Regions from separate parts of the Streptomyces sp. NPDC007983 genome, predicted to be linked through region 1. Evidence: riboswitches for the same ligand, from Rfam matches in the RefSeq annotation. Region 1 holds a riboswitch; each other region holds the start of a gene.

Region 1 (6,895 bases):
CATCGTCGGCCACAGCCTGGGCGGGCTGATCGCGCGGTACTACGTCCAGCGGCTGGGCGGCGACGTACGGGTGCACTCCCTGGTCACACTGGGCACCCCGCACTCCGGCACCCGCGTCGCGCCCTTGTTGTCCGCACATCCGCTCGTGCGTCAGATGTGCCCGGACTCCGAGGTGATAACGGAGTTGAGGCAGCCTGCCCCCGAATGCCGTACGCGTTTCGTTTCTTTCTGGAGTGATGCGGATCAGTTGATGATCCCGGCGGAAGTCGCCCGCATAGACCATCCGGATCTGATCTTTCGCAACATCAAGATCAGCGGTGTGGGGCATCTCGCCCTACCGGTCCGCCCGGCCGTCGCCGCCGGGATCCGGGAGGCCCTGGACGCCGCCGATGCCGCGCAGGCGGACACTTCGGGCGCTTTCTCGGTCGCTTGATACGGCCGAAAATTGCCGAACAACCGTCGAACGCCGGGCCAAGAGTGGGCGCACAGTCAACCGAAAGAGGTCCAAATGCCCTTTCCCGTGCTGCTCAAAACTTGCTGAAGATTGTCGCTTCCGCGTACCGCCGGGTACAGTCGCCGCTAATTCTCCTGCAGCCGAGGCGAAAGAGAAGTTGGTGGTGAACGACCGTCACCCGTTGGGGGCAACCCCGACCGTCCCCGCTCCAGACGCCTCGTATTCCTACGACGAGGCCTACGGCCAGCACCAGGACACAGCGCACGGTTACGCCGGGTACGACGGGTACCCCACCGGCAGCTTCGCCAACCTCGCCGCGTACGACGAACCCGACCCCCTCTACGGCTCCCTTCCCGGCGGTTACGGGGACGGCCAGGGCGGCGACCCCAACGGCGGGCACAGCGGCCAGTACGACGCCACCCAGTGGAGCGACGGCGGCGCGTACGACACCGGCGCCTACGACACCACCGCGATGTGGGCCGCCTCCGGCTATCAGCTGCCCACCGAGGTACCCACCCAGCGGCAGGACGACACCGGCGGCCAGTGGGACGCCGACGCCTGGGGCACGCAGTCCCACCAGTGGGACACGGGCGCGTACGACACCACCGGGCAGTACGGCGACGCCGCCACGGGGCAGTTCGACACCGGCCAGTTCGACACCACCGGGCAGTTCGACACAGGGCAGTACGACACGAGCCAGTACGACACGGGCCAGTACGACACCGGGCAGTACGAGACCACCGGGCAGTTCGATACGGGACAGGTCGATACGGGCCAGTACGACGTCTCGGGGCAGTACGAGGTCATCAGCCAGCACGCCGCGTACGACACCTCCGGCGTCGACACCGGGCAGACCCAGTTCTGGGACACCTCGGCCTACGCCACCGTCGACGAACCGCAGTACGACGAGCCGCAGTACGACGACGGGACGGCACCCTCCGAGCACGCCGAGCACAGCGCGCACACCGCGCAGACCGCGGTCTTCGAAGCGGTGGCCGAGGCGGAACCGGAACCCCACCCCGACCCCGAACCCGCCGCCGACATCACGCCGCCGCCCGCCGCCACCGCCACCCGCTCCGGCGGCCGCGCCCGCCGCCGCACCGCGCCCTCCCGCCCCAAGCGCTCCGCGCTCCTCACCGTCGCCGTCCCGTCCGTCTGCGCGCTCGGCGTCACCGCCGTGGCCGCCGCTTCCGTGAGCGGCATGTCCAGCGACAAGAAGGACGACACGACCACGCAGGCGGCCCCCGACGCGCAGCCCGTCAAGGCCTCCGTCGCCAACAGCGAGATGGACACCCGGCTCGCCGGGGTCGACGACGGCGTCAACGACTTCCGGGAGCGCGCCAGCCGCACCCAGGAGCGGATCGACCTCAAGGCGCGCCAAGCCGCCGAGAAGAAGCGCAAGGCCGAGGAGGCGGCGCGCAAGGAGGCGATGCGGCCGAAGTTCGCGCTGCCGGTCAAGCAGCACGGACTGAGCGCCGGTTTCGGCCAGGCGGGCATCAACTGGATGTCCCTGCACACCGGGATCGACTTCCCGGTCAGCCAGGGCACGCCCGTCATGGCGGCGACCGACGGCACCGTGCGCACCCAGTGGAACGACGCCTACGGCAACATGGTCATATTGACCGCTCCCGACGGTACGGAGACCTGGTACTGCCACCTCAGCAGCACCAAGATCCGCTCCGGGACGGTCAAGGCCGGTGACGTCATCGCCTACTCGGGCAATTCCGGCAACTCCACCGGCCCGCACCTGCACTTCGAGGTGCATCCGGGCGGCGGGGCGGCAGTGGACCCGCAGCCGTGGCTGCGCAGCCACGGCCTCGACCCCAACTGACCGCCCCCTCACAAAACAACGTCGGCGTCAGAGCTTTTCGACCGGCGCGTACCGCAGCAGCAGCCGCTTCGGCTTCTCGCCGCCGAAGTCGATCGTCGCCTCCGCGTTGTCCCCGGTGCCCTTCACCGCCACCACGGTGCCGAGCCCGAACGAGTCGTGCGTCACCCGGTCCCCGATGGCCAGGGAGACCACCGGACGGTCCTTGGCCCGCCGCGTCGCGAAACCGGACGCAGAGGACGCAGAGGATCCAGCCCGCGAGCGCGACGACGAGAACCCCGACGACAGTCCCGACCCGGAGCCCGCCCCGGAACCCGACATGGCGCCCATCGACGCCGACGGGGTCGCTGGCCCGGTGCGCCGCCACCGCACGTACTGGTCGGGGATCTCCTCCAGGAAGCGGGACGGCGGATTGTACGCGGGCTGGCCCCAAGCACTGCGCATCGTCGACCGGGACAGATACAGCCGCTCGCGGGCACGCGTGATCCCCACGTACGCCAGCCGCCGCTCCTCCTCCAGCTCCTTGGTCTGCCCGAGCGCGCGCATGTGCGGGAACACCCCGTCCTCCATGCCGCTGAGGAAGACGACCGGGAACTCCAGCCCCTTGGCCGTGTGGAGCGTCATCAGGGTGATGACCCCGGCGCCCTCCTCGTCCTCGTCGGGGATCTGGTCGGAGTCGGCGACGAGCGCGACCTGCTCCAGGAAGTCCGCGAGCGTGCCGGGGTTCTCCTCGCCCCGGTCCTGCTCGAACTCCAGGGCCACCGAGGCCAGCTCCTGGAGGTTTTCGATACGGGTCTCGTCCTGCGGATCGGTGGACGCCTGCAGCTCCGCCAGATAGCCGGTGCGCTCCAGCACGGCCTCCAGGACGGTCGCCGGGCCCGCGCCCGACTCCACGATGGTCCGCAGCTCCTCCATGAGCGTGTTGAACCGCTTGACCGCGTTCGCCGAGCGGGCCGCCATGCCGTACGCCTCGTCGACGCGGCGCAGCGCCTGCGGGAAGGTGATCTTCTCGCGCGCCGCGAGGGCGTCGATCATCGCCTCGGCGCGGTCGCCGATGCCGCGCTTGGGCACGTTCATGATGCGGCGCAGCGGTACGGCGTCCTCGGGGTTGGCCAGCACGCGCAGGTACGCGAGGACGTCGCGGACCTCCTTGCGCTCGTAGAAGCGGACCCCGCCGACGACCTTGTACGGCAGCCCGACCCGGATGAAGACTTCCTCGAAGACACGGGACTGGGCGTTGGTGCGGTAGAAGACCGCGACGTCCCCGGCCTTGGCGTCCCCCGCGTCCGTCAGCCGGTCGATCTCGTCGGCGACGAACTGGGCCTCGTCGTGCTCGGTGTCGGCGACGTAGCCGGTGATGGTGGCGCCGGTGCCGGCCTCGGTCCACAGGTTCTTCGGGCGGCGGTTCTCGTTGCGCTCGATGACGGCGTTGGCCGCGCTCAGGATGGTCTGGGTGGAGCGGTAGTTCTGCTCCAGCAGGATCGTCCGCGCGTCCGGATAGTCCTCCTCGAACTGGAGGATGTTACGGATCGTGGCGCCCCGGAACGCGTAGATCGACTGGTCGGCGTCGCCCACGACGCACAGCTCCCCGGGCTCCACGGCTTCCTCGTCCGTGCCGGAGCCCGCGCCCGCGCCCGCGCCAGTGCCCACCAGCTCGCGCACCAGCGTGTACTGAGCGTGGTTGGTGTCCTGGTACTCGTCGACCAGGACGTGCCGGAAGCGGCGGCGGTAGTGCTCGGCGACGTCCGGGAACGCCTGGAGCAGATTGACCGTGGTCATGATGATGTCGTCGAAGTCGAGGGCGTTGGCCTCGCGCAGCCTCGACTGGTACATCGCGTACGCCTCGGCGAGCGTCTTCTCGAAGCCATCCGCCGCCTGCCCCGCGAAGGTCTCCTCGTCGATCAGCTCGTTCTTCAGGTTGGAGATCTTGGCGCTGAACGACTTCGGCGGGAACTTCTTCGGGTCCAGGTCGAGATCCCGGCACACCAGCGCCATCAGCCGCTTCGAGTCGGCGGCGTCGTAGATCGAGAACGATGAGGTGAAGCCCAGCTTCTTCGACTCGCGGCGCAGGATGCGGACGCAGGCGCTGTGGAACGTCATCACCCACATGGCGTTCGCCCGCGGGCCGACCAGCTCCTCGACCCGCTCCTTCATCTCCCCCGCCGCCTTGTTGGTGAAGGTGATGGCGAGGATCTGCCCGGGGTGCACGTGGCGGGTGCCGAGCAGATACGCGATGCGGTGGGTGAGCACCCGGGTCTTGCCGGACCCGGCCCCCGCGACGATCAGCAGCGGCGAGCCCGTGTGCTCCACGGCGGCCCGCTGCTGCTCGTTCAGCCCCTCCAGCAGCGCCGCCGGGTCGATGGCCGGGCGGGCCGCGCCGTCCCGGTAGTACGCCTCTCTGGTCCCCCCGCTCGGCACCGGCGCGTCGAAAGCGCCCGTGAAGAGGTGGTGCGGCACGTCCTCGCCGCCTGAACCGCCGGCGGGGTCCGGGTGCGCGGAATCCTCGGGCGGCGGGGGCTCCTCGCTCGGAGGCCCGAGATCCGCCAGGAAGCTGTCGTCAAAGAGGCTGCTCATCGCTCACCGAGTTTAGGCGGCCGCACTGACAGCCTACGCATGGACTGCACATGGATGTCACGAAACGGTTTCGGGCAAAACGACCACCAGCCTTCACAGGAGCACCACGAGTTGGCTACCGTCCTCCCCCAGGCGGCCCGTACACCCGTCGGCGAACCGCGCCGGCCCGGGCGGCCTCCGCCGAGTCCGGCCACGTCGCAAGGCGCCCGGAGCCGGGGACCCACAACGCAACATGGGGTGAATCGGCCCGAGTGGCGGTACGACGCGTACGACATGTCGTCCATCCGCAGAGGCCGTAGGGCAACCTTCCGAACCGCCCGAACCCGACAGCTAACCCGGTAGGCGGTCCACGGAAGGAGTCGCCTCCCTTGGCGTCGCACCGCAAGCCGCGGACCCGAATACCCACCGCCACGTCGTCCACCGGGCGCCGTACCGCCGTCGGATTCACCACCGCCGCCCTCGCCTCCGTCACCCTTCTCTCCCAGACCGCGAACGCCGCCCCGGGCGACCCGAGGCCCGGCACCACGCAGTCGATCGAGGCGGTCAAGGAGAAGGTGGACACCCTCTACCACCAGGCGGAATCCGCCACCCAGCACTACAACGCCGCCAAGGAGCGCTCCGAGCAGCAGCGCACCAAGGTCAACCGGCTGCTGGCCGATGTCGCCGAGAACACCGAGAAGCTCAACGAGGCCCGCCGCACACTCGGCACCTACGCCGCGGCCCAGTACCGCAACGGCGGCATGACCTCGAGCGCCGCGAGCCTGCTGTTCTCCAACGACCCGCAGGACCTCTTCGACCAGTCCCATCTGATGAGCCGGATGGCCGGTTCGCAGAAGAGAGCCGTCGACGACTTCCAGACGCAGGCGGCGAAGGCCGCCAAGGAGCGCAGGGAGGCCGCCAAGAGCCTGGCGTCGCTGACCGAGACCCAGAAAGAGCTGAAGACCAAGAAGAAGTCCGTCCAGGACAAGCTGTCCCAGGCCCGCCGGCTGCTGGCGAGCCTGACCGCCAAGGAGAAGGCGCGGCTGGCGGCGATCGAGAAGAAGAAGGCCGAGGAGGCGCGGCGCAAGGCGGCCGAGCTGGCCGAAAAGCAGCGGCAGGCCGCGGCCCAGCAGCAGCAGGAGCAGCAGCAGGAGCAGCAGTCGAGCGGAAGCTCCTCTTCCGGCAGCGGCTCCAGCACCGGCTCCTCCACCTCCACGAACAGCACCAAGGCGGCCAAGGCCATCGACTTCGCGGAGTCCCAGCTCGGCAAGCCGTACGTCTGGGGCGCGACCGGCCCCACCTCCTACGACTGCTCAGGGCTCACCCAGGCCGCCTGGAGGGCCGCCGGTGTCTCGCTGCCGCGCACCACGTGGGACCAGGTGAAGGCCGGTACGCGTGTCTCGACCTCCGACCTCAAGCCCGGTGATCTCGTCTTCTTCTACGACGACATCAGCCACGTCGGGCTCTACATCGGCAACGGCATGATGATCCACGCCCCGAAGCCGGGGGATGTGGTCAAGAAGGCACCGATCACCGAGATGCCGATCTACGGAAGCGTCCGGCCCGCATAGCGGTAGTAACGGCGGTAGACAGACGCTGCGGCTGCCCGATGCGCGATCGGGCAGCCGCACCGCTTCCGCGTCACATGATCACGCGATCACGAGATCACGTGCCCGGCTTGCGCCCGTACACGTACACGTCGTCGCCGTTCCGCAGCAGGCTCCAGTACTTCTTCGCGTCGCCGGACCGCATGTTGACGCAGCCGTGGGAGCCGGGCGGCGACCATACGCTTCCCGCGATGGAGTGGAAGGCCTGGCCGCCGTCGAAGAACTGGCTGTACGGCATGGCCACGTGGTACAGCGTCGACCAGTGGTCGATGTCCCGCCAGTAGACCTTCTTCAGCCCGGTGCGGGTCTCGTACTTGTCCCGCCCGCTGCGCACCGGCACCGGCCCGAACACCAGCCGCGAACCGTCCTGCACCCAGCTGAGCTGCCGGGTGAGGTCGACGCAGGCGATGCGGCCCTTGTTGGTGGGGCACTTACGCGCCGCGTTGGGGTTGT
Region 2 (6,895 bases), on a different contig from region 1:
ACCAGGTAGTCGAAGGGCAGCTCGTACGACTCGCCGACGAGCGGCTGGACGACGGCGACCTTGCGGTCCTGGTCGATGTTCGACACCCGGCCGGTGAGGACCTCCGCCTTGGGAAGCACACGCCGCAGCGGAACCACGACGTGGCGCGGAGAGATGCTGCCGGCCGCAGCTTCGGGGAGGAAGGGCTGGTACGTCATGTACGAGCGGGGGTCGACGACCGTGACAGTCGCCTCGCCGTACCGCATCTTCTTGAGGATGCGGCGCGCCGCGTACAGGCCTACGTACCCACCGCCTACAACGAGGATCCTGGGACGCTCCGTGGTGCTCATGATTCGAGTATCCAGCACCCCACAGGGGGGACCTCGTGAGCCCCTTCACAAGCAATGTGGGGGTATCTGCTACACTCCGCCGCCCCCGTGACGGACACCATAGCCGTGCGGGGGAACCAGAAAGCGGATCAAGACGTTCGCAGCGCTCTGAGCAGCGATAGTCGTTGAACGCGCGAGTAGACCAACGGGTTCCCGACCGGTCTGTCGTATCGAGCGGGCCGACCCATGATCCAGCCCCTTGTTGAACACCATCACCAAAAGGGGCCCCGGTGCCCCACAGAAGGCGGCCACCAGGCAATTTTTTCATGTGAAGGATTTCACGAACTCTTTTGGCGGCCATCAGCGAAAGGCCCCCGAGGGGGCCCTCCGCTACTGCTCATACGTTATCGATCCCGCTCAGGCGATGCTCCACGCAAGGCCGTCGAGGATGTCGTGTTCGCTCACCACAACCTCCTCGGCGCCGGTCCTTTCCATGATCGAAAGGAGCACGAGGGCGCCCGCCGCGATCACGTCGACGCGGCCCGGATGCATCGCCCCCACGGCCGCCCGTTCGGCATGAGTCGAGGTCAGCAGCTTGCCCACGATCTCGCGGACATGATCGGCCCGAACCCTCGCGTGATGGATCGCGGCCGGGTCGTACTCCGTCAGCCCCAGCGCGATGGCGGCGACGGTGGTGACCGAACCGGCCAGCCCGACCAGGGTGTGCCCGCCCTCGCCCGGGCGGCACGCCCCGGTGAGGGGCACGGTTTCCCCGGCCAGATCCAGCGCCCGGCCGATATCCGTTGTGATGGCACTGATCTGACCAGCCGTTGGCGGATCGGTCACTTGACCCTTTACGACGAGATGCCGCTCCGTCAGCCGCACACAGCCGATGTCGACGCTGCGGGCCGCCCGCACCCCGTCGTCACCGCTGACGAACTCCGTCGAGCCGCCGCCGATGTCCACCACCAGGAACGGACCGCTCAGATGCTCATGTCCGGTCAGCTCCTTGGTCGCGCCGGTGAAGGAGAACTCCGCCTCCTGGTCGCCGGTGATCACCTCGGGCTCGACGCCCAGGATGTCCACGACGCCGCGCACGAACTCCTCGCGGTTCTCGGCGTCCCGGGAGGCCGAGGTGGCGACGAAGCGGACGCGCTCGGCGCCCAGCTCGCGTATGACCTCCGCGTACTCCCGGCACGCGGCGAAGGTGCGCTCCAGCGCCTCGGGGGCCAGCCGCCCGGTGCGGTCCACGCCCTGGCCCAGCCGGACGATCGTCATCCGGCGGTCCAGCTCGGTCAGCTCGCCCGTGGCCGGGTCGGCGTCGGCGACCAGCAGCCGGATCGAATTGGTGCCGCAGTCCACGGCCGCGACGCGGGTCATGCGGTCCCCCCTTCCGTCCCGGCGTCCCCGCAGGGGCTCACGCACGGGCCCTTGCGCCACCACTCGGGCAGCAGCGCGATCGCCTCGTCACCGAGCGGGTTGACCCCGGGCCCGGCCGCGAGGGAGTGGCCGACCAGGACGTGCAGGCACTTCACCCGGTCCGGCATGCCGCCCGCGCTCGGGAAGCCCTTCAGCTCCTCGATGGCGTCGCGGCGGGCGATGTAGTCCTCGTGGGCGGCGCGGTAGGCGGCGGCCAGCTCGGGGTCGCTGCCGAGCCGGGCCGTCATCTCCTTCATCACGCCCTCCGCCTCCAGCGTGCCGATCGCGGACGCGGCGCGCGGGCAGGTCAGGTAGTAGAGGGTGGGGAACGGGGTCCCGTCCTCGAGGCGGGGTGCGGTCTCGACGACATCGGGGTTGCCGCAGGGGCAGCGGTGCGCGACGGCGCGCAGACCCCGCGGTACGCGGTTCAGCTGCTCCTTGACGGCGGCGATGTCCGCGTCGGTGGGCGCGGTGGGCTCCGTCTGCGGAGGGGGCGTGTCCATGAGGGGAAAAGTTCTCTTCGATCGGTGTCGGACCGGGTGCGACCGTGACGGGCGCCGGCGCGGCGCGTCAGCGGTTCGCGGCGGCCGCCTTCGGCGCGTCCGCCGTGTCCACGGTGTCCCAGAGGTTGGTGTACCAGGGGCGGTCGGCCGCGCCCTGGTCGGTGGAGTGCTCGGCGTTGGCGCCGGGGTCCACCATGCTGAAGCCGGTCTCGCCCGGCATCAGGTAGTGCAGATGCTCGCGGGCCCGCCGCTCGATGTACGCGGGGTCGCGCAGCCGGGCCTTCTGCTCGCGCAGCTTGGCCACCTCGGCGCGTTCGCGCTGGGCCTGGCGCCGCTGGTCGGCGATCTCCGAGCGCTGGGAGATGTACTGCCGCATGGGGTAGGCCAGGGCGACCACGAGGGAGCAGACGACCAGCGCGAGGAGGGCGGCCCGGCCGGTGAGCCGGCTGCGGCGCTTGATCCGGGCACGGTAGACCCGGGCGGCGGCGTGTTCGCCGAGCGCCTTGAGCCTGGTCGCGGTGGAGAACCGATCCGCCGGCACGTCGCCTCCCCGGTGATGACTTCGCTTGAGCAGTGCCCGCTTGAGTAGGGGCTGTCCCCGGCCACGGTACGGGACCGCGGCCGGGGACAGGTGTCAGACGTGTCCGCTGTCGACGCTTCGGACGTGTCCGCCGTCGACGCCGTGGACGGGGTCAGCCCTTGAAGCGCGGGAAGGCGGAGCGGCCCGCGTACACCGCGGCGTCGTCCAGGATCTCCTCGATGCGCAGCAGCTGGTTGTACTTGGCCACCCGCTCGGAGCGGGCCGGGGCGCCGGTCTTGATCTGGCCGCAGTTGGTGGCGACGGCCAGGTCGGCGATGGTGACGTCCTCGGTCTCACCGGAGCGGTGCGACATCATGCACTTGAAGCCGCTGCGCTGGGCCAGCTCGACGGCGTCGAGGGTCTCGGTGAGCGAGCCGATCTGGTTGACCTTGACCAGCAGGGCGTTCGCGGTGTCGTTCTCGATGCCGCGGGCCAGCCGCTCGGGGTTGGTGACGAAGAGGTCGTCGCCGACCAGCTGGACCTTGTCGCCGAGCTGCTCGGTGATCGTCTTCCAGCCGTCCCAGTCCTCCTCGTTCAGCGGGTCTTCGATGGAGACCAGCGGGTACGCCTCGACCAGCTCGGCGTAGTACGCGGTCATCTCGGACGCGGTGCGGTCCTTGCCCTCGAACTGGTAGACGCCGTCCTTGTGGAACTCGGAGGCGGCGACGTCGAGCGCGAGCGCGATGTCCTGGCCCGGCTGGTAGCCGGCCTTCTTGATGGCTTCGACGATCAGGTCCAGGGCGTCCCGGTTGGAGTCGAGGTTCGGCGCGAAGCCGCCCTCGTCGCCGAGGCCGGTGGACAGGCCCCGCTCCTTCAGCACGCCCTTCAGGGTGTGGTAGACCTCGGCGCCCCAGCGCAGGGCCTCGGAGAAGGACTCGGCGCCGACCGGCGCGATCATGAACTCCTGGATGTCCACATTGGAGTCGGCGTGCGAACCGCCGTTGAGGATGTTCATCATCGGGACCGGCAGCAGATGCGCGTTCGGGCCGCCGAGGTAACGGAAGAGGGGCAGGTCGGACGCCTCGGAGGCGGCGTGCGCCACGGCGAGGGAGACGCCCAGGATGGCGTTGGCGCCGAGCGAGGACTTGTCCGGAGTGGCATCCAGGTCGAACATCGCCTGGTCGATCAGGCGCTGCTCGGTGGCGTCATATCCGACCAGCTCGGGGCCGATCTGCTCGATGACGGCGAGGACGGCCTTCTCCACGCCCTTGCCGCCATAGCGGTTCTTGTCGCCGTCACGGAGCTCGAGGGCCTCGAAGGCGCCGGTGGAGGCGCCGGACGGGACGGCGGCACGGCCGGTGCTGCCGTCGTCGAGGCCGACCTCGACCTCGACCGTGGGGTTGCCTCGCGAGTCGAGGATCTCGCGAGCTACGACGACGTCGATGGACGGCACGAGGATCTCCTTCGTATGGGTCTTCGGTAGCAGCATGAGCCTAACCGCACCGAAGCCCCGACGGGGTGCACCGTGGGGGCGGCGCACCCGGCCGGGGCTCGTTGACTACGGTGTGGCTGCTCAGCTCAGGTGGAGCTGCTGGCCGGGGAAGATCATGTCGGCCTGCTGGATGATGTTCTTGTTCAGCTCGAAGAGCTTCTTCCAGCCGCCCTTGACGTCCTCCGTCTTGGCGATCTTGCCAAGGGTGTCGCCGGACTTGACCTTGTACTCGCCGTCGCCCTTCTTGATCGGGCCGCGGACCTCGGAGCGCGCGGCGTGCTCGGGCGCGCTGCGCGGCGCGGCCTTCGGCTTGGCGGACGGGGCCGACTGCGAGGAGTCGGACTGGCTCTGCTGCGGGGTGGACGGCGCGGGGGCGGGGGCGCCGCCGCTGGTCAGGCCCTTGCCGCAGACCGGCCAGGCGCCCTTGCCCTGGCTGGCGAGGACCTTCTCGGCCACCTGGATCTGCTGGCTCTTGCCCGCCTTGTCGGCGGTGGGTGCGAACGCGGTACCGCCGTAGGCGGCCCAGGTGGAGGAGGAGAACTGCAGGCCGCCGTAGTACCCGTTGCCGGTGTTGATCGACCAGTTGCCGCCGGACTCGCACTGCGCGACCTGGTCCCACTGGGAGCTGGTGGCGGCAGAGGCGGACGTCGCACCGATGAGCGGAGTGGCCACGGCGGCTCCGGCGAGGCCGACGAGCGCGGTGATGCGGGTGGCCTTGGAAGGACGACGGTGCTTGCCCTGAGCGTTGGACATGTTCGTTCGTTTCCTCACCGACGCCTACGAGGTGAGCTGTCGGGTTCGGGCGTGAGTTGCCCGGCCCGGTGCGGGGTTCGCACCGGGCTTCACCCCTAGCCGTTCGGCCGATTCCGCTGGCCTCCCGGCACTTACCTTGGGTCCCCCGCTCCTGCCTTCGGCGCTGGCGCGTCGGTACCGGACGACCGCCGGCAGGACTCGGCGTGACGGTCGACGGTGCTCGCGGTGGCGAGCGGAAAGACGTTAAACACACGTCCGGGAAACGTTCAAACACCCTTATCGCAGCGAAGAGGGCTGTTATCGATCTCACTCGTCCTACATCGGCGCAGGTGGGGCCGGGTGTGGAGAGACCGGACACGAGGGACGGCCCGGAAAATGTGACGAGAGGTATGTCTCACCGGCGCCAGATCGGGCAAATCACCCCGGATTACTGGCCCCTGATGGTGAGATCAAGTCGCTGACCAGGGAGAATGAGATCCGGGTCGGTTCCGATGAGGTTCTCGTTGCCTTCGTAGATCCGCCGCCAGTCGCCGCCCAATTCCTGCTTTTCGGCGATTGCTGAAAGGTTGTCACCCGGACGCACCGTGTAGCCGCCATCCGTGGGGTTTTCGGCACGATTTGCTCCGCCACGCGAGGCACGGTCGCTCGGTCGCGCGTCCCTCTCCGGCTCGCCGCGGTGCTTGCCGGAGGGCGCGGAGGCGTCGGCCGAGGCGTCGGCCGGGTCCGAGGCGCCCGCGGAGGGGGTCGCGGAGGGGGTCTTGGCGGGTCCTTCGGAGGCGTCCTCGCCGGAGGAAGAGGAAGAGGAAGGGGACGGCGAGGGGTCGGGCGCGTCAGAAGAAGGGGACGGGGAGGGCGCGTCGTCGTCCAGCCCGTCGGGGGCCTTGGAGACGTGGGGCCGCTCCGGCTCTCCGGCGTCCCGGCCCGAGTCGCCGCGCTGCGGGGGCTGCTGGGAGGGGCGCGCCGTGCTGCCCGGGTTCACGTCCGGGGCGTCGCCGTCGTCGGTCAGCCCGGCGTTCAGCGCACAGCTGGGCCAGGCGTCCGGGCCGCGGTCGCCGAGTATCGACTCGGCGACGGCTATCTGCTGGGAGCGGCTGGCGAGGTCGGGGCGCGGGGCGTAGTCGGTGCCGCCGTACTTCTTCCACATGTCGAGGGTCAGCTGGAGACCGCCGTAGAAGCCGTTGCCCTCGTTGGCGCTCCACATCCCGGCGCTCTCGCACTCGGCGACCCGGTCCCAGGTGGAGGCCGGGGCGGCCTGGGCGCCGGTCGCTCCGAAGAGCGGGATGGCGATGCTCGCACCGGTCACCCCCGCCGCGACGACGATGGCCGGAGCCTGGCGGGGGCGGCGGTGACGTCCGTTCCCGGAAAGCATGCGAATCGCCTCTCGTGTGGGGGTCGTTTGTCGGTTGAACATAGCGACGTCACACGATCATCACAAGCCGGTGTATCCCAGGTCACGCCGCGGTCACGCGCCTGACCGGCAGTCACTTTCCCCAGGTCACCGGGAGGGTGCGCAGCCCGCGCATGATGAGCCCGCCGCGCCAGCGCAGGTCGTCCGGCTCCACCGCCAGTTGGAGGTCGGGGAGTCGGCGCAGCAGGGTGGCGAGCGCGGTCTGTGCCTCCAGGCGGGCCAGCGGGGCGCCCAGGCAGTAGTGGATGCCGTGGCCGTAGCCGAGGTGCTGGTTGTCGGTGCGGGCCAGATCGAGGACGTCGGGGTCGGCGAAGCGCTCGGGGTCGCGGTCGGCGGCGGCGAGCACCACCAGCACCGGGTCGCCCTCGGCGATGTGCTGACCGCCGATGGTGACCGGCTCGGTGGCGAACCGCCAGGTGGCCATCTCCACCGGGCCGTCGTAGCGCAGCAGTTCCTCGACCCCGGTGGCGAGCAGCCCCTCGTCCCCTTCTT
Region 3 (6,895 bases), on a different contig from region 1:
AGAAGGACGAGGAACTGGAGCGCTACCGGCTCGCGTTCGACTACCTTCGCGCTCAGGCGCTGGACATGGCCTCGTCCTCCGCCCTCATCGAACGCGTCCGCGAGGAGATCTGATGCGCGAGCCCTGCATACCCGGGAGAGACTCCGGTTGGTTCAAGTCCTCCTACAGCGGTGCCGGTAACACTGAATGTGTAGAGGCGTCCTTCGGGCCGGGCAGGACCGCCGTGCGGGACTCGAAGGTGCCGGAGCGGGGTGTGCTCGGGTTCTCGGCGGAGGCCTGGGGCGACTTCGTCGCGGCCCTGCGGGGCGGGCGGCTGGGCAGAGCTCTCGCTTCGCCGAGCGCCATGGCATCCGTACGTCGCCCCGCCTCCTGTTAGGGGGCGGGGGCGGGACAAGGAGTCGGCGGAATGACAGCTCTCGTGTGGCAGAAGAGCAGCTACAGCAATGGCAGTGGAGGCAACTGCGTGGAAACGGCACGTCTGCGGGACTCCCAGACCGCCGTGCGGGACTCGAAGGAGCCGGAGCGGGGCGTGCTCGGGTTCTCGGCGGGGGCCTGGGGCGACTTCGTCGCGGCCGTGCGGGGCGGGCGGCTGGGCTGACGGCACGGGGTGGACGCCGGCCCGCGCGCCCGGTGGGGCCGAGGGGCCGCCGGGCGCGCGTGGCATGTGGTGCGGGGGCTTACGGGTGGTACTTCTCCTCGACCGTCTCGGCAGCGCCGGACTTGCGGTCCATGGTGACGCGGACGGTGACGCTGTTGGTCTTCGCGGCCTTCTCCAGCTCGTCCACGGTGCACTTCGCGGTGCCGTAGCCGTCGTCGCCGATGCTCGCGCCTCCGGCGCCACCGTCGTCGGAGCAGATCGCGGCCGCGCCGAGGATCTTCGTGGCGTTGGCGACGAAGAACGCCTGTTCCATACCGCCGCTCTCGGGCTTGACGGTCAGCTTGCCGGGGGCGAGGTACGACATCTTGCCGACGATCACCTGGTGGTTGCCCGCGTTGGCGACGCCGCCGCCTTCGGAGGGGGACTCGCTGCCGGTGCCGCCGGTGGACTTGCCGCCGTCCTGGCCCTGCTTGGCGGAGTTGTCCGAGGAGGACGAGCCGCCGCTCGTGGACTGGGTCGACGCCGAGGCGTCCTGCGAGGCGGGCGCGTTCGAAGAGCTGGAGGAGCTCGCCGCGCCGTCGTCGGGCCCGCAGGCCGTGGCGCCCAGGCCCAGCGCCGCGGCGGCGACGATGGTGGCGGCGATGCGGCGGCCGGCGCGGCCGCGGAGGCGGTTGGTGGCGGTGTTCATGGTGCTTCTCCCGTTGCTCTGTGCTCTTGTGCCGTTTCCGGACGACAATCAGTCTCGAAGATCGAGTTGGCGTTCCACTAACGGACAACTAATGCGGTGCAGCGCGTTGAGCAGGGAGGTAGCGACATGGCTGGAGTACCGGCGGGGCTGGTGGCCGCGGGTGGGTTGATCGGGGGGTACGGGGTGGCCCGGTGGACCAGGAGGCGGCCGCTCGGTGGGGTCGCGTTGGCGGCGGCCGGGGCCTTGGCCGCCAAGGGGTGGCGCGAGAAGGCGGGGAACGGGACCGCGGCCGCGTTGAGCGGGTTGTACGTGGCCGCGTTCGCCGGATCGCATCCGCTGGCGAAGAAGGTCGGGGCGTGGCCGTCCGTCTTCGGCGTCGCCGGTGGGGTCGCCGCCGCCTCGTGGGTGCTCGCCGATCGGCGCGGGGCGTAGGGGGTCCGGATACGCGCTGACGGGCGGGCGGGCGGCACGGAGGTGCGCGGGAATGGTGCGGGCGATCCGCTGGGGAAGCTCGCGCCGGCCACCGCCCGGACACCGGGCTTCAGCGCGGCCGCCAAGGGCCACCACACGATCACGGCGTACTCGGTGGGCGCCGCCTTCCGGCACCGCGGCACCGCGGGCGCTTCACTGCGCCATTGGAGGTGGCCGAGGGACAGTCCTTGGGCCGTGTGGACCAATTCCGGCGTCTTCCTCAGCCTTCTTCATGATTTTCTCTCTTAAATCTGAACTGACAGTCGACATCCGACTGCGCTTCATATGGAGGAATCATGCAGATCGCGAAGAAGGTGGCCTTCCTGGCCGCGACCGCCGGCAGCCTGGCGCTCCTCGGGACCGGCACCGCAGCCGCCCATGGCATGGACCACGAGGTTCCGACTCCCCCCGTCAGTGTCCAGTCGTGCAGCGTCACCACCGGCGACCTCAACTTCACCAACGGGGACATCACCACCGGGAACGTCGGGGACAACTCCCCGGTCGCCAACAACACCATCGTGATCAGTGTCAGCTGCTTCAACACCACCACCGATGACGACTGAGGCGGCTTAGGGCGTAAAAAGCTGGGAGTCTCCGGGCGGCATGTCGCCCCGGGGACTCCCAGCGCAACGTAAGCGACGCGCCGAGGCGACGGCGCGTCGCCGGGAGCGGCGTCAGGCCGAGGCGGACGTCAGGAGGTCCAGTTCGGGCTTGGTGAGCTGGAGCTCGGCGGAGGCCAGCAGGGCGGGGAGCTGGGCGGGGACGCGGGCGCTGGCGACGGGGGCGACCACGGTCGGCTGGGCGGCGAGCCAGGCCAGGGCGACGGTGGCGTGGTCGGCGTTGTGGTTGGCGGCCACGTCGTCGAGAGCGGCGAGGACCTTCTGGCCGCGCTCCGTATCCAGGTGCTGGGCGGCGCCCGTGGAGCGGGCGCTGTCGACCTCGGTGCCGGGGCGGTACTTGCCGGTGAGGAAGCCGGACGCGAGCGCGTAGTACGGGAGCGTCGCCAGGCCGTGGCGGGCGGCGACGTCGGCCAGGTCGCCTTCGAAGGTGTCGCGCGAGACCAGGTTGTAGTGGGGCTGGAGGGCGACGTAGCGGGCCAGGCTCTCCTGGGCGGAGAAGGCCAGGGAGGCGTCGAGGCGCTCGGCGGTGATGTTGGAGGCGGCGATCTCGCGGACCTTGCCCGCCTTCACCAGCTCGTCCAGGGTGGAGATGATCTCCTCCACCGGCACCGACGTGTCGTCGTAGTGGGTGTAGTAGAGGTCGATGTAGTCGGTGCCCAGGCGCTGGAGGGATTCGTCCAGGCCGGACTTGATGGCGGCGGAGGAGAGCCCGCGGGGCTCCGGGACGCCGGCGCCGACCTTGGTGGCGAGGACGATGTCGTCGCGGTTGCCGCGGGAGGCGAACCACTTGCCGAGGATCGTCTCGGACTCGCCGCCCTGGTTGCCGGGGGCCCAGGCGGAGTAGACGTCGGCGGTGTCGACGAAGTTGCCGCCCGCCGCCACGTAGGCGTCGAGCACCTCGAAGGACTCGGCCTCGTCGGCCGTCCAGCCGAAGACATTGCCGCCCAGGGAGAGCGGGAAGACGGACAGGTTGCCGATGGTCCTGCGGGTCTCAGTCATGCGTTTCTTCAACGCTCGTGGTGGAGGGGGTTATTCCGCTGCCGTCCGCAGATGACAGACCGCAGATGACAGAAACCGGCGGCCCTGGCGTCAAGGGGGGAGAGAGCGCCAGAGCCGCCGGAGCGAGGGGCCGCCGGAAGCGACGGCCGGTTCAGGGTGTCACGGGTTCAGCCCGTGGTCGCGCAGCCAGGGCATCGGGTCGATCGGCGAGCCGCCGCCCGGCCGCACCTCCAGGTGGAGGTGGGGGCCGGTCACGTTGCCGGTGGCGCCGACGCGGCCGATGGTCTCACCCGAGGACACCTTGCCCGAGGTGACGACCATGGACGACAGGTGGCAGTACCAGATCTCGGTGCCGTCATCGAGCTTGAGCACGATGCGGTAGCCGTACGAACCGGCCCAGCCCGCCTGGGTGATGGTGCCGCCGCCCACCGCCTTGACCGGGGTGCCGGTCGGGGCGGCGAAGTCCTGGCCGGTGTGGTCGGCGGACCACAGGTCGCCGGCCTGGCCGAAGCCCGCGGTCAGCGTGTACGAGGCGACGGGGAGGGTGAGCCCGCTGGACGTGGACGTCTTGGCGGGGCGGTCGGCGGCGGCCTTGGCCGCGGCCTCCTTCTCGGCCTCCGCCTTCTCCTTGGCCTCGGCGGCCTTCTTCTTGGCGGCGGCCTCGGCCTTCTTCTGCTCGGCCAGGTCGCGGGCCTTGGCGGCGGCCTTGGCCGCGTCGTCGGCGGCGGCCTTGGCGGCGGCCCGCGCCGCGGCCTCGCGCCGGTCGTCGTCCGCCGCGGTCTGCTGGCTCTCGGCCTGCCGCAGGATGCGGGTGCGCAGCGCCTCGCCCGAGTCGGTGGCGCTGGTGGTGAGGGTGGCCGCGGCGGGCTGGGAGGAGTCCTGGTCGTCGGCCATCAGGGAGCCGATGCCGGGCAGGTCCTTGGCGGCGGGCAGCTGGGCCTTGACCTCGTCGGCGACGTGGGCGAGGTCCGGCATGGAGATCGGTACGGCCGGCCGGTCCTTGGCGCTCGCCATGCCGCCCGCGCCGACCGCCGCGATGACGCCGACGCCGAGGACGGCGCCGCTGCGGGCCATGGTCCCGCCGCGCTGCTTGACGACGCGGTGCTTGCCGCGCAGCGGGGCGATGGACTCCTCCGTCGGGTTCCACTCGTCCCAGACGGCTTCTTTGGCGACGGAGGAATCATCCCCTTCGGCGCCGAGGCCGATCGTGGGCCGGGCGCCGGCTCCGGCGTCGAAGCCGACTCCGTACGCGGTCGCGGTGCCGATGCCGGTACCGGACGAGCGGTACGGAGCTTCGTCCAGTACGGACCTGTTGGACGCCACCGGGGCGCACTCCTTTCCTTCCCTCTCGCCTACCGGGTTAGCTGACGGGTTCGGAGCAGGAAGGTCTCCTACGGGTCAGGTTCGACCCGATTCACCCCAAGGTGGTGGTTCCCCGGTTCCCTGTGCTGCGGCTGTTACCGCCGTGGTGCGTGGTGCCGCTGGTGGTGCTGTCGCTGCACGTATGGGATTCGGCGACGGCGCACGGTGCCGCCTCTGCGACGGCTGTGTCGACCGCGCTGCGTTATCGAACGTTAATAGAGAGCGCGACATGATTCCAAGCTCTTCTGAAGAATCCGCGCAGCTTTGGGATGAACTTAGTAAGCATCGGGGGACAAGTAGGGGCGTTTCACCCCGGTTGAAAAGGGATGGTAAAAACCTCCGGCGAGCTGATCGTGCGTCAATCGTTATGCGTACGCGTCACGGTCGGCTACGGTCCGTGTCCGGAGCGGGCGCCGTCGTTCCGTTCGCCGTCGTTCCGTTCGCCGTCGTTCCGTTCGATACGGGCGGCCGCCGGACCGCGAGGAGTGCCATGTCGTCCGAGGTCTCCCCGCCCGTATGCCGCGCGACGTCCTCCACCAGCGCGTCGAGCAGCCCGCCCGGCCCGGGGAAGCGGCGGCCGCGCAGCCGCTCCTCCGGTACGTAGAACGTGCCGTGCCGGTCGCGGGCCTCGGTCACCCCGTCCGTGAACAGCAGCAGCGTCGCGTCCTCGGGGAACCGCAGCTCCGTCACCCGGTCGGGCCACGCGCCCAGTTCGCCCATCCCGAGCGGCAGCGCGGCCGTCTCCGGCCCCAGGGGCCGTACCTCGCCGTCGCCGGGCAGCAGCAGCGGCGCGGGGTGGCCGCGGTTGATGAGGCGGAGGATGGAGTCGCCGCGCGGGATCTCGCCGAGGACGGCGGTGGTGAACCCCTCGAACGCCTCCAGCTCGGCCCGCCGCGCGCCCTCGCGCCGCAGTGCCCGCTCCAGCCGCCCCGCCAGCCCCTCCAGCGTCGTCTCCTGCTCCGCCGCCTCCCGGAAGGCGCCGATGAGGACCGCGACGACCTCCACGGCCTGCAGCCCCTTGCCGCGCACGTCCCCGACGAGCAGCCGTACGCCGTGCGGGGTGTCCTGCACCGCGTACAGGTCGCCGCCGATCGCCGCGTACCGCTCGGCCGCCACATAGCGCGCCGCGACGTCCAGCCCGGCGATGCGGGCGGGCGGTACGGGCAGCACGGCCCGCTGCGCCGCCTCCGCGACACCGCGCGCCGACGCCAGCCGACGGTCGCCGCGGCGGACGACGCGGTTGATCACGAGCGCGAGCAGGGCGACGGTGGCCACCGTGGCGATCTCGGTCGCGGCCTGGGTCGGGTCCTTCACGCCGTGCAGTTCGGCCAGCAGGCATACGGCGAGGAGGGCGAGGACCGCGGTGGCGACGGTCTGCCGCAGCGGGAAGAGGGAGGCGGCGACCAGCGGGGCCGCGGCGAAGAAGGGGGAGGCGGTGTACGGGGCCGGGGCGGCGAGGTCGAACGCGACGCCGACGAGCAGGAGGACGGCGGGGGCCCAGCGGATCGGCCGGCGCCCCGCCGATGCCTGGACGGCCTCCTCGGCCATGACGAGTCCGGGGGCCGCGACCGAGGACCGGGCGGCGGGCGTACGGACGGGCGTACGGGCACCCGTACGAGCCCTGGTCCCTCGCACCCGCGCCACCGGCTTCTCCCGCTGTCCCTGGATCCATGACCCCGTCACCAGGCTCCCGGGCGCCGGGGCACGGTGCGAGCCGGTGGCGGCCATGTGGGTGCGTCGTCAGATGCGTCGCCGGGTGGCCGCCCCTGGACGCCGAGCGGCCCCGGATGACAGGCATCCGAGGCCGCGGGGTGGGCCGTGGCGTCCGCCGGGGCCCGGTCAGCCGCGGCCGAAGCCGCCGCCTTGGTTCTCGTGGCCTCAGGGGGTGCCGTAGGCGATGTTGGTGCAGTTGCTGCCGACGGTGATCCCGCCCGTGGGCGCGGTCCCGGAGACAGCGGCGATGGGGCCGGTGGCCGTGTCGCAGTCGTTGCCCTGGTAGGCCGCGATGCCTTGGGTGAAGTTGAGGCAGTTGCTGGCGGCAGTGATGTCACCCGTGGCGGCGCCCACGGAAGTGGCGACGATGGCGCCGGTGGACGTGTCGCACGTGTTGCCCTGATACGCCCCGAAGGGGTCGAAGCCCCCGTAACCGTGGGCGGA
Region 4 (6,895 bases), on a different contig from region 1:
CCGGTCTCCCGGCTGCCCAAGGCGCTCGGCCTGCTCGCCGACGCCCTGCGCGCCCCCGCCTTCCCCGACGGCGAGGTCGAGCGGCTGGTGCGCAACCGGCTGGACGAGATCCCGCACGAGCTGGCCAACCCGGCCCGCCGCGCCTCCATGGCCCTGGCCAAGGAGCTGTTCCCGGCCGAGTCGCGGATGTCCCGGCCGCGCCAGGGCACCGAGGAGACCATCGAGGGCATCGACGCCGCGGCGGTGCGGGCCTTCTACGAGGCGCACGTCCGGCCGTCCACCGCGACCGCGGTCATCGTCGGCGACCTGGCCGGGGTCGACCTCGACCAGGCGCTCACCGACACCCTGGGCGCCTGGACCGGCGGCCCCGCCCCGCAGCGGTCGGTCCCTCCGGTCATCGCCGACGACACCGGCCGTGTGGTGATCGTCGACCGGCCCGGCGCGGTCCAGACCCAGCTGCTCATCGGGCGCGTCGGCGCCGACCGGCACGACCGCGTCTGGCCCGCGCAGGTGCTGGGCACCTACTGCCTGGGCGGCACCCTCACCTCCCGTCTGGACCGGGTGCTGCGCGAGGAGAAGGGCTACACCTACGGGGTGCGCGCCTTCGGCCAGGTGCTGCGCTCGACGCCGCCCTCGCCGGCCGGCGGCGGCTCGGCGGGCGCCTCGCTGCTGGCGATCAGCGGTTCGGTGGCCACCGAGGTCACCGGCCCGGCGCTGGAGGACCTGTGGACGGTGCTGCGGACGCTGAAGGAGGAGGGGCTGACGGACGCCGAGCGCGATGTCGCCGTGCAGAACCTCGTCGGCGTCGCACCGCTCAAGTACGAGACGGCGGCCGCCGTCGCGGGCACGCTCGCCGACCAGGTCGAGCAGCACCTGCCGGACGACTTCCAGGCGCAGCTGTACGCCCGGCTCGCCGAGGCGGGGACCGTGGAGGCGACCGCGGCGGTCGTGAGCGCCTTCCCGGCCGACCGGCTGGTGACGGTGCTCGTGGGTGACGCCTCGAAGATCGAGGAGCCGGTCAAGGCGCTCGGCATCGGAGAGGTGCGCGTCATCACCGGCTGAACCCCGGCCCGGCCGGCCCGATATGTCCCCGGGCCCGGCGCAAGGCACCATCGGCACAAGGACCCTGGCGTCGCACAAGACGCCGGGGTCCTCCCATTTGCCTGATTTGCGGGGCGTTTGGTTTGTGGCGAGAGCAACAAAAACCCGTAACCGTTTGGTGATCGAAACGCGGCCCGTTTAGCGTCAGTGCGGCTGTTCGCCGGATACCCGCCGCACCCGCGGCACGGACAGCCATCGCCGAGTCCCATGGTGCGAGTGCCAGGGGAGCCGGGGACCCAAACGTCCCTGGGGTGAATCGGACGCCTTCCCCGCCCGGGGGAGGGGCCCGTAGGAGACCTTCCTGCTCCGAACCCGTCAGCTAACCCGGTAGGCGAGAGGGAAGGAAAGGAGTGCGCCACCACATGGCGTTCACCCGTGCCGCTGGGAAGCACCGACGTCCCCGCCAAGCCGCCGTCCGCACCGGCGCCAACATCGCGGGCATCACCACGGTCGCCTCGGGCGTCGTCGCCGGCATCGCCGGCCCCGCCCTCGCCGCGACCGGCGAGACGCCGTCTCCCCAGGACACCGGTCTCCGTCAGGCGATGGTGATGGGCGACGGTCTCTCCGACCAGATCGACGCGCAGGCCCAGTCCCAGAGGGACGCCGCCGAGGCCGCCGCCGCCAAGGCGAAGGCCGAGGCCGTGGCCCGCCAGCAGGCCGCGCGGAAGGCCGAGGCCGCCGCGAAGAAGGCCAAGGCGGAGCGCGACGCCAAGGAGCGCGCCGCGCGTGAGGAAGAGCGCAAGCGCCTCAACACGTTCGTGTCGCCCATCAGCGGCTCCTACGTCTCCACCGGCTACGAGGCGTCCAGCGGCCTGTGGTCCTCCGGCAGCCACACCGGGATCGACTTCCACGCCTCCACCGGCACCTCGGTGCACTCGGTGGGCTCCGGTGAGATCGTCGAGGCGGGCTGGGGCGGTTCGTACGGCAACAACGTCGTCATCAAGATGAACGACGGCACCTACACCCAGTACGGCCACCTCTCGTCGATCGGCGTCTCGGTCGGCCAGAAGGTCACCCCCGGCCAGCAGATCGGCCTGTCCGGCGCCACCGGCAACGTCACCGGCCCGCACCTGCACTTCGAGGCCCGCACCACCGCGGAGTACGGCTCGGACATGGACCCGCTGTCGTACCTGCGCTCGCACGGCGTCAATCTCTGACGCACCCCTGCCCTAGTCGAAAGGCCCCGTCCGCCCCGGACGGGGCCTTCGGCGTGCCCCGCCGCCGTGACCGTCCCCTCGACCGTCGACCGTGACCAAAAAATATCCCCGAATTGACTTCGCCCATCGGAAATCCCGGCGGCTTCGAATAGAGTCGCTGAATGCGCGTCAATGGGATGCGTTTCGCGGCGGTTGAGGCGGAGGTTCGACAATGCGGGACCGGAAATGAACGGGGATACGGCCGCCGTCCAGGGCGGCCGCCGGATTTCGGCACACGCGGTATGCACGGCGATCCGTGACGACATCATCTCCGGTACCTATCCGCCCGGCAGCCGGCTGGCCGAGGAGCTGCTCGCCCGGCGCTACGGGGTCTCCCGGGTGCCCGTCCGCGAGGCGCTGCGCACCCTGGAGTCCGAGGGCTTCGTCACCACCCGGCGGCATGCGGGCGCATGCGTCGCGCAGCCGTCCGAGAAGGAGGCGGCCGACCTCCTGGACATCCGGGCCCTGCTGGAGCCGATGGGCGCCGCCAGGGCCGCCCAGCGGCGCACCGAGGGGCATGTGAAGGTGCTGCGCGGTCTGGTGCGGCTCGGTCAGGAGCGGGCGCGGCACGGCCGGCTGGGCGAGCTGCGCTCGCTGGGCGACTGGTTCCACGAGACGCTCGCCCAGGCGTCCGGCAGCCCGAGTCTGTCGGGACTGCTGGTGCAGCTGCGGCGCAAGACGGCGTGGGTGTACGCGGCGGATCCGGCCCGTGCGCAGGCCGGGGCGGGCGCGCCGGGGGCGGCCGGGTCCATGGACCTCTCGGTGCGCGCCGTCGAGTCCTGGGCCGAGCACGGGGCGATCGTGGACGCGGTCGCGCGCGGTGACGCCGACCGGGCGCAGGCGCTGGCCGCCGCGCACACCGAGCGCTCGCTGTCCGAATACCGGGTGCGAAACGCATCTCCGGTGAGAACTCCGAAACATTCCGTAAACACGGCGAGCGGGCGAAATTAACAGCCGCCCGGTATAAAGCTGAGCGGAATTCCCGATGCGAAAAAACAACGGGGCCGCGGTGATCCGTAATGGTTCACCGCGGCCCGGCCGCGCCGAAATGCGATTCGGACGGAATCAGACGGTCTCCGGAAGCTCCTCGAGACCCTCGGCCACCAGCTTCGCCAGACGGTCGAGCGCGGCCTCCGCGTCCTCGGCCTCGGAGGCGAGCACGACCTCGTCGCCACCCTGAGCGCCCAGGCCGAGCACGGCGAGCATGGAAGCGGCGTTGACCGGGGCGCCGCCCGCCTTGGCGATCGTGATGGGGACGCCGGCGGCGGTCGCCGCACGGACGAAGATCGATGCCGGGCGGGCGTGCAGGCCCTCGGCCCAGCCGATGTTGACGCGGCGCTCAGCCATGGTGTTGCCCTTCAGATCTGCGGGTGCTGTTGTCTAGACCAGATCATACGGTGTCCGGTCTCGCCCGGGTCGGGCCCGAGTGGGTCCGGTCATGTCCGAACAGGTCCGATACGGACTTTCCCTCGACACCCCCCGTTCACGCAAGGGTGTCCGCCATGCGGACCTCTCCGTCCCGTACCCGAGCCCGTACCCTGTCCCCATGCCGAGCCCGTCGGATCATCACGCGTATCCCACCCACTGGGAGGCCGACGTGGTGCTCAGGGACGGCGGCACCGCGCAGATCCGCCCCATCACCCCCGATGACGCGCAGCGCCTGGTCAGCTTCTACGAACACGTCTCGGACGAGTCGAAGTACTACCGCTTCTTCGCGCCCTACCCCCGGCTCTCCGACCGCGACGTCCACCGCTTCACGCACCACGACTACGTCGACCGGGTCGGGCTCGCGGCGACCGTCGGGGGCGAGTTCATCGCCACCGTCCGCTACGACCGCATCGACGAGGACGGCCTGCCCGCCCACCTCTCCTCGGCGTCCCCGGCGGGCGCCCCCGCAGACGAGGCCGAGGTCGCCTTCCTGGTCCAGGACGCCCACCAGGGCCGCGGTGTGGCCTCCGCGCTCCTCGAACACATCGGCGCCGTCGCCCGCGAGCGCGGCATCCGCCGCTTCGCCGCCGAGGTGCTGCCCGCCAACACCAAGATGATCAAGGTGTTCACGGACGCGGGCTACACCCAGAAGCGCAGCTTCGACGACGGCGTCGTCCGCCTCGAATTCGACCTCGAACCCACCGAGGCCTCCCTGGCCGTCATGCGCGCCCGTGAACAGCGCGCCGAGGCCCGTTCCGTGCAGCGGCTGCTCACCCCCGGCTCCGTCGCCGTCATCGGAACCGGCCGGGCCCCCGGCGGCATCGGCCGCACCGTACTGCGCAACCTCCTCGACGGCGGCTTCACCGGCCGGGTCCACGCCGTCAACCACGCCTTCCCCGAGGACTGGACGCGCCTGGAGCCCGACGGCGTCCCGGCCCACCGCTCCCTGCGCGAGGTCGACGGACCGGTCGACCTGGCCGTCGTCGCCGTCCCCGCCGCGCAGGTGCCCGCCGTCGTCGCCGACTGCGGCGAACACGGCGTCCAGGGGCTCGTCGTCCTCTCCGCCGGGTACGCCGAGAGCGGCCCCGAGGGCCGCGTCCGCCAGCGCGACCTGGTCCGCCAGGCCCGTACCTACGGCATGCGGGTCATCGGCCCCAACGCCTTCGGCATCATCAACACCGCCGAGGGCGTGCGGCTCAACGCCTCCCTCTCGCCCCGGCTGCCCCTCCCCGGACGCATCGGGCTGTTCACCCAGTCCGGCGCGATCGGCATCGCCCTGCTGTCCGGACTGCACCGGCGCGGCGCCGGACCCACCCGGCCCATCGGCACCGAGGGCACGGCGGGGCTTGCGGATCTCCCCGGCCTCGAGGGTCTCGCGGGTCTGGCAGGTCTGTCCACGTTCGTCTCCACCGGGAACCGCGCCGACGTCTCCGGCAACGACCTCCTCCAGTACTGGTACGAGGACCCGCAGACCGATGTGGCCCTCATGTACCTCGAATCCATCGGCAACCCCCGCAAGTTCACCCGGCTCGCCCGGCGCACCGCCGCCGTCAAGCCCGTCGTGGTCGTCAAGGGCGCCCGGCACAGCGGCAGCGCCCCCACCGGCCACGCCGTCCCCACCACCCGCATCCCCGACGCCACCGTCTCCGACCTGCTGCGGCAGGCGGGCGTCCTGCGCGTGGACACCGTCACCCAGCTCACCGACGCCGGGGTCCTGCTCGCCTCCCAGCCGCTCCCGGACGGGCCGCGCGTCGCCATCCTCGGCAACTCCGAATCCCTCGGCCTGCTCACCTACGACGCCTGCCTCACCGAAGGGCTGCGACCGCTGCCGCCCCGCGACCTCACCACGGCCGCCTCCCCCGAGGACTTCCACCGCGCCCTGACCGGGGCGCTCGACGACGACGCGTGCGACGCCGTCGTCGTCACCGCCATCCCCTGGGTCGGCGACGCCCACGCCGCGGACCTGGCCGCGGCCATCCGCACGGCCGCGACCGGGGCGCCCGGACGCGGCGCGGCCAAGCCGGTCGCGGTGGTCCACCTGGAGATCCCCGGCCTCGCCGAGGCCCTCGCGGGCGTCGGCGACCCGGCCGCGGCGCCCGGCGCCGAACCACCGGCCGGGGCCCGCCGGATCCCGGCCTATCCGGCCGCCGAGCGCGTGGTGCGGGCGCTCGCCGAGGCCGTACGGTACGCGCGCTGGCGGCGGGAGTCCGCGGAGCCCGGCCGGGTGCCGGAGTACGACGACATCGACGAGGCCGGGGCGGCCGCCGACATCGAGGTGCTGCTGGCCCCGCCCGGGGGAGCCCCGCACCAGGAGATTCCGCCGCCCGACGCCCCCGGGCCGGACGGGCCCGGCGTCTCCGGCGTCGCACTGTCCGCCGCCGACACCCAGCGCCTGCTGGCCCGCTACGGCGTCAGCGTGCTGCCCGCACTGCCCGCGCCCGACCCCGACAGCGCCGTACGGGCCGCCGGGCGCCTCGGCTACCCGGTGGCGCTGAAGGCCACCGCCCCGCAGCTGCGCCACCGCACCGACCTGGGCGGGGTGCGGCTCGCCCTCGGCGGCGAGACGGAACTGCGCCGCGCGTACGCCGAACTGACCGCCCATCTCGGCCCCGCCGAGGAGCTGGGCCTGGTCGTGCAGCGGATGGCGCCGCGCGGTGTCGACACCGTCGTACGGGCCGCGATAGACCCCGGCGCCGGGGCCGTGCTCTCCTTCGGGCTCGCCGGCGCCCCGTCCGAACTGCTGGGCGACACCGCCCACCGGCTCGTCCCCGCCACCGACCGGGACGCGGCCGAGCTGATCCGGTCCGTCCGGACCGCGCCGCTCCTCTTCGGCTGGCGGGGTTCCAAGCCGGTGGACACCGCGGCCCTCGAAGAGCTGCTGCTGAGGGTGTCGCGCCTGGTGGACGACCACCCCGAGGTGGTCGCCGTCGACCTGGAGCCGGTGGTCGTCGCCCAGCGCGGCCTCTCCGTGCTCGGCGCGTCCGCACGGCTGGCGCCGCCGCCGGTGCGCACCGACCTCGGCCCCCGCCATCTGCCCGCCTACTGACGGCCCGGGGCCGGGACGGGCATGGGAGCCGGTGTCGGCGCCGCCCCGTAGGATGGTGCCCATGGCGAAGACCGGTACGACGACCCAGGGGCTGCGCGCGGCGATCGAGCGCAGCGGCTATTAC

The links. A riboswitch is a leader RNA that binds a small molecule or an ion and turns the genes downstream of it on or off. The one in region 1 is predicted to bind cyclic di-AMP.
Positions count from the first base shown of each region.
Region 2: it holds a riboswitch for cyclic di-AMP, as region 1 does, so the genes downstream of both, ACFZCY_RS37620 (transglycosylase family protein) here and ACFZCY_RS34525 (NlpC/P60 family protein) in region 1, are expected to answer to the same signal.
Region 3: it holds a riboswitch for cyclic di-AMP, as region 1 does, so the genes downstream of both, ACFZCY_RS04610 (peptidoglycan DD-metalloendopeptidase family protein) here and ACFZCY_RS34525 (NlpC/P60 family protein) in region 1, are expected to answer to the same signal.
Region 4: it holds a riboswitch for cyclic di-AMP, as region 1 does, so the genes downstream of both, ACFZCY_RS35890 (peptidoglycan DD-metalloendopeptidase family protein) here and ACFZCY_RS34525 (NlpC/P60 family protein) in region 1, are expected to answer to the same signal.

Region 1 covers NZ_JBIBJI010000016.1:10,678-17,572, reverse strand. Annotated here, with positions in the region: gene ACFZCY_RS34540 (alpha/beta fold hydrolase) at 1-433, shown strand, start outside; gene ACFZCY_RS34535 (peptidoglycan DD-metalloendopeptidase family protein) at 618-2,285, shown strand; gene pcrA (DNA helicase PcrA) at 2,313-4,856, opposite strand; cyclic di-AMP (ydaO/yuaA leader) riboswitch at 5,025-5,217, shown strand; gene ACFZCY_RS34525 (NlpC/P60 family protein) at 5,225-6,406, shown strand; gene ACFZCY_RS34520 (L,D-transpeptidase family protein) at 6,501-6,895, opposite strand, start outside.
Region 2 covers NZ_JBIBJI010000019.1:106,424-113,318, forward strand. Annotated here, with positions in the region: gene ACFZCY_RS37595 (FAD-dependent oxidoreductase) at 1-329, opposite strand, end outside; gene ACFZCY_RS37600 (exopolyphosphatase) at 726-1,688, opposite strand; gene ACFZCY_RS37605 (DUF501 domain-containing protein) at 1,685-2,230, opposite strand; gene ACFZCY_RS37610 (septum formation initiator family protein) at 2,298-2,771, opposite strand; gene eno (phosphopyruvate hydratase) at 2,923-4,209, opposite strand; gene ACFZCY_RS37620 (transglycosylase family protein) at 4,324-4,995, opposite strand; cyclic di-AMP (ydaO/yuaA leader) riboswitch at 5,002-5,168, opposite strand; gene ACFZCY_RS37625 (transglycosylase family protein) at 5,423-6,364, opposite strand; gene ACFZCY_RS37630 (cytochrome P450) at 6,477-6,895, opposite strand, start outside.
Region 3 covers NZ_JBIBJI010000001.1:972,614-979,508, reverse strand. Annotated here, with positions in the region: gene ACFZCY_RS04645 (Scr1 family TA system antitoxin-like transcriptional regulator) at 1-113, shown strand, start outside; gene ACFZCY_RS04640 (DUF397 domain-containing protein) at 113-376, shown strand; gene ACFZCY_RS04635 (DUF397 domain-containing protein) at 407-598, shown strand; gene ACFZCY_RS04630 (hypothetical protein) at 678-1,286, opposite strand; gene ACFZCY_RS04625 (hypothetical protein) at 1,413-1,718, shown strand; gene ACFZCY_RS04620 (hypothetical protein) at 2,054-2,320, shown strand; gene ACFZCY_RS04615 (aldo/keto reductase) at 2,432-3,376, opposite strand; gene ACFZCY_RS04610 (peptidoglycan DD-metalloendopeptidase family protein) at 3,536-4,699, opposite strand; cyclic di-AMP (ydaO/yuaA leader) riboswitch at 4,711-4,842, opposite strand; gene ACFZCY_RS04605 (SpoIIE family protein phosphatase) at 5,117-6,286, opposite strand; gene ACFZCY_RS04600 (hypothetical protein) at 6,617-6,895, opposite strand, start outside.
Region 4 covers NZ_JBIBJI010000017.1:76,301-83,195, reverse strand. Annotated here, with positions in the region: gene ACFZCY_RS35895 (insulinase family protein) at 1-1,062, shown strand, start outside; cyclic di-AMP (ydaO/yuaA leader) riboswitch at 1,288-1,450, shown strand; gene ACFZCY_RS35890 (peptidoglycan DD-metalloendopeptidase family protein) at 1,464-2,258, shown strand; gene ACFZCY_RS35885 (FCD domain-containing protein) at 2,484-3,248, shown strand; gene ACFZCY_RS35880 (HPr family phosphocarrier protein) at 3,363-3,644, opposite strand; gene ACFZCY_RS35875 (GNAT family N-acetyltransferase) at 3,844-6,771, shown strand; gene ACFZCY_RS35870 (DUF5998 family protein) at 6,833-6,895, shown strand, end outside.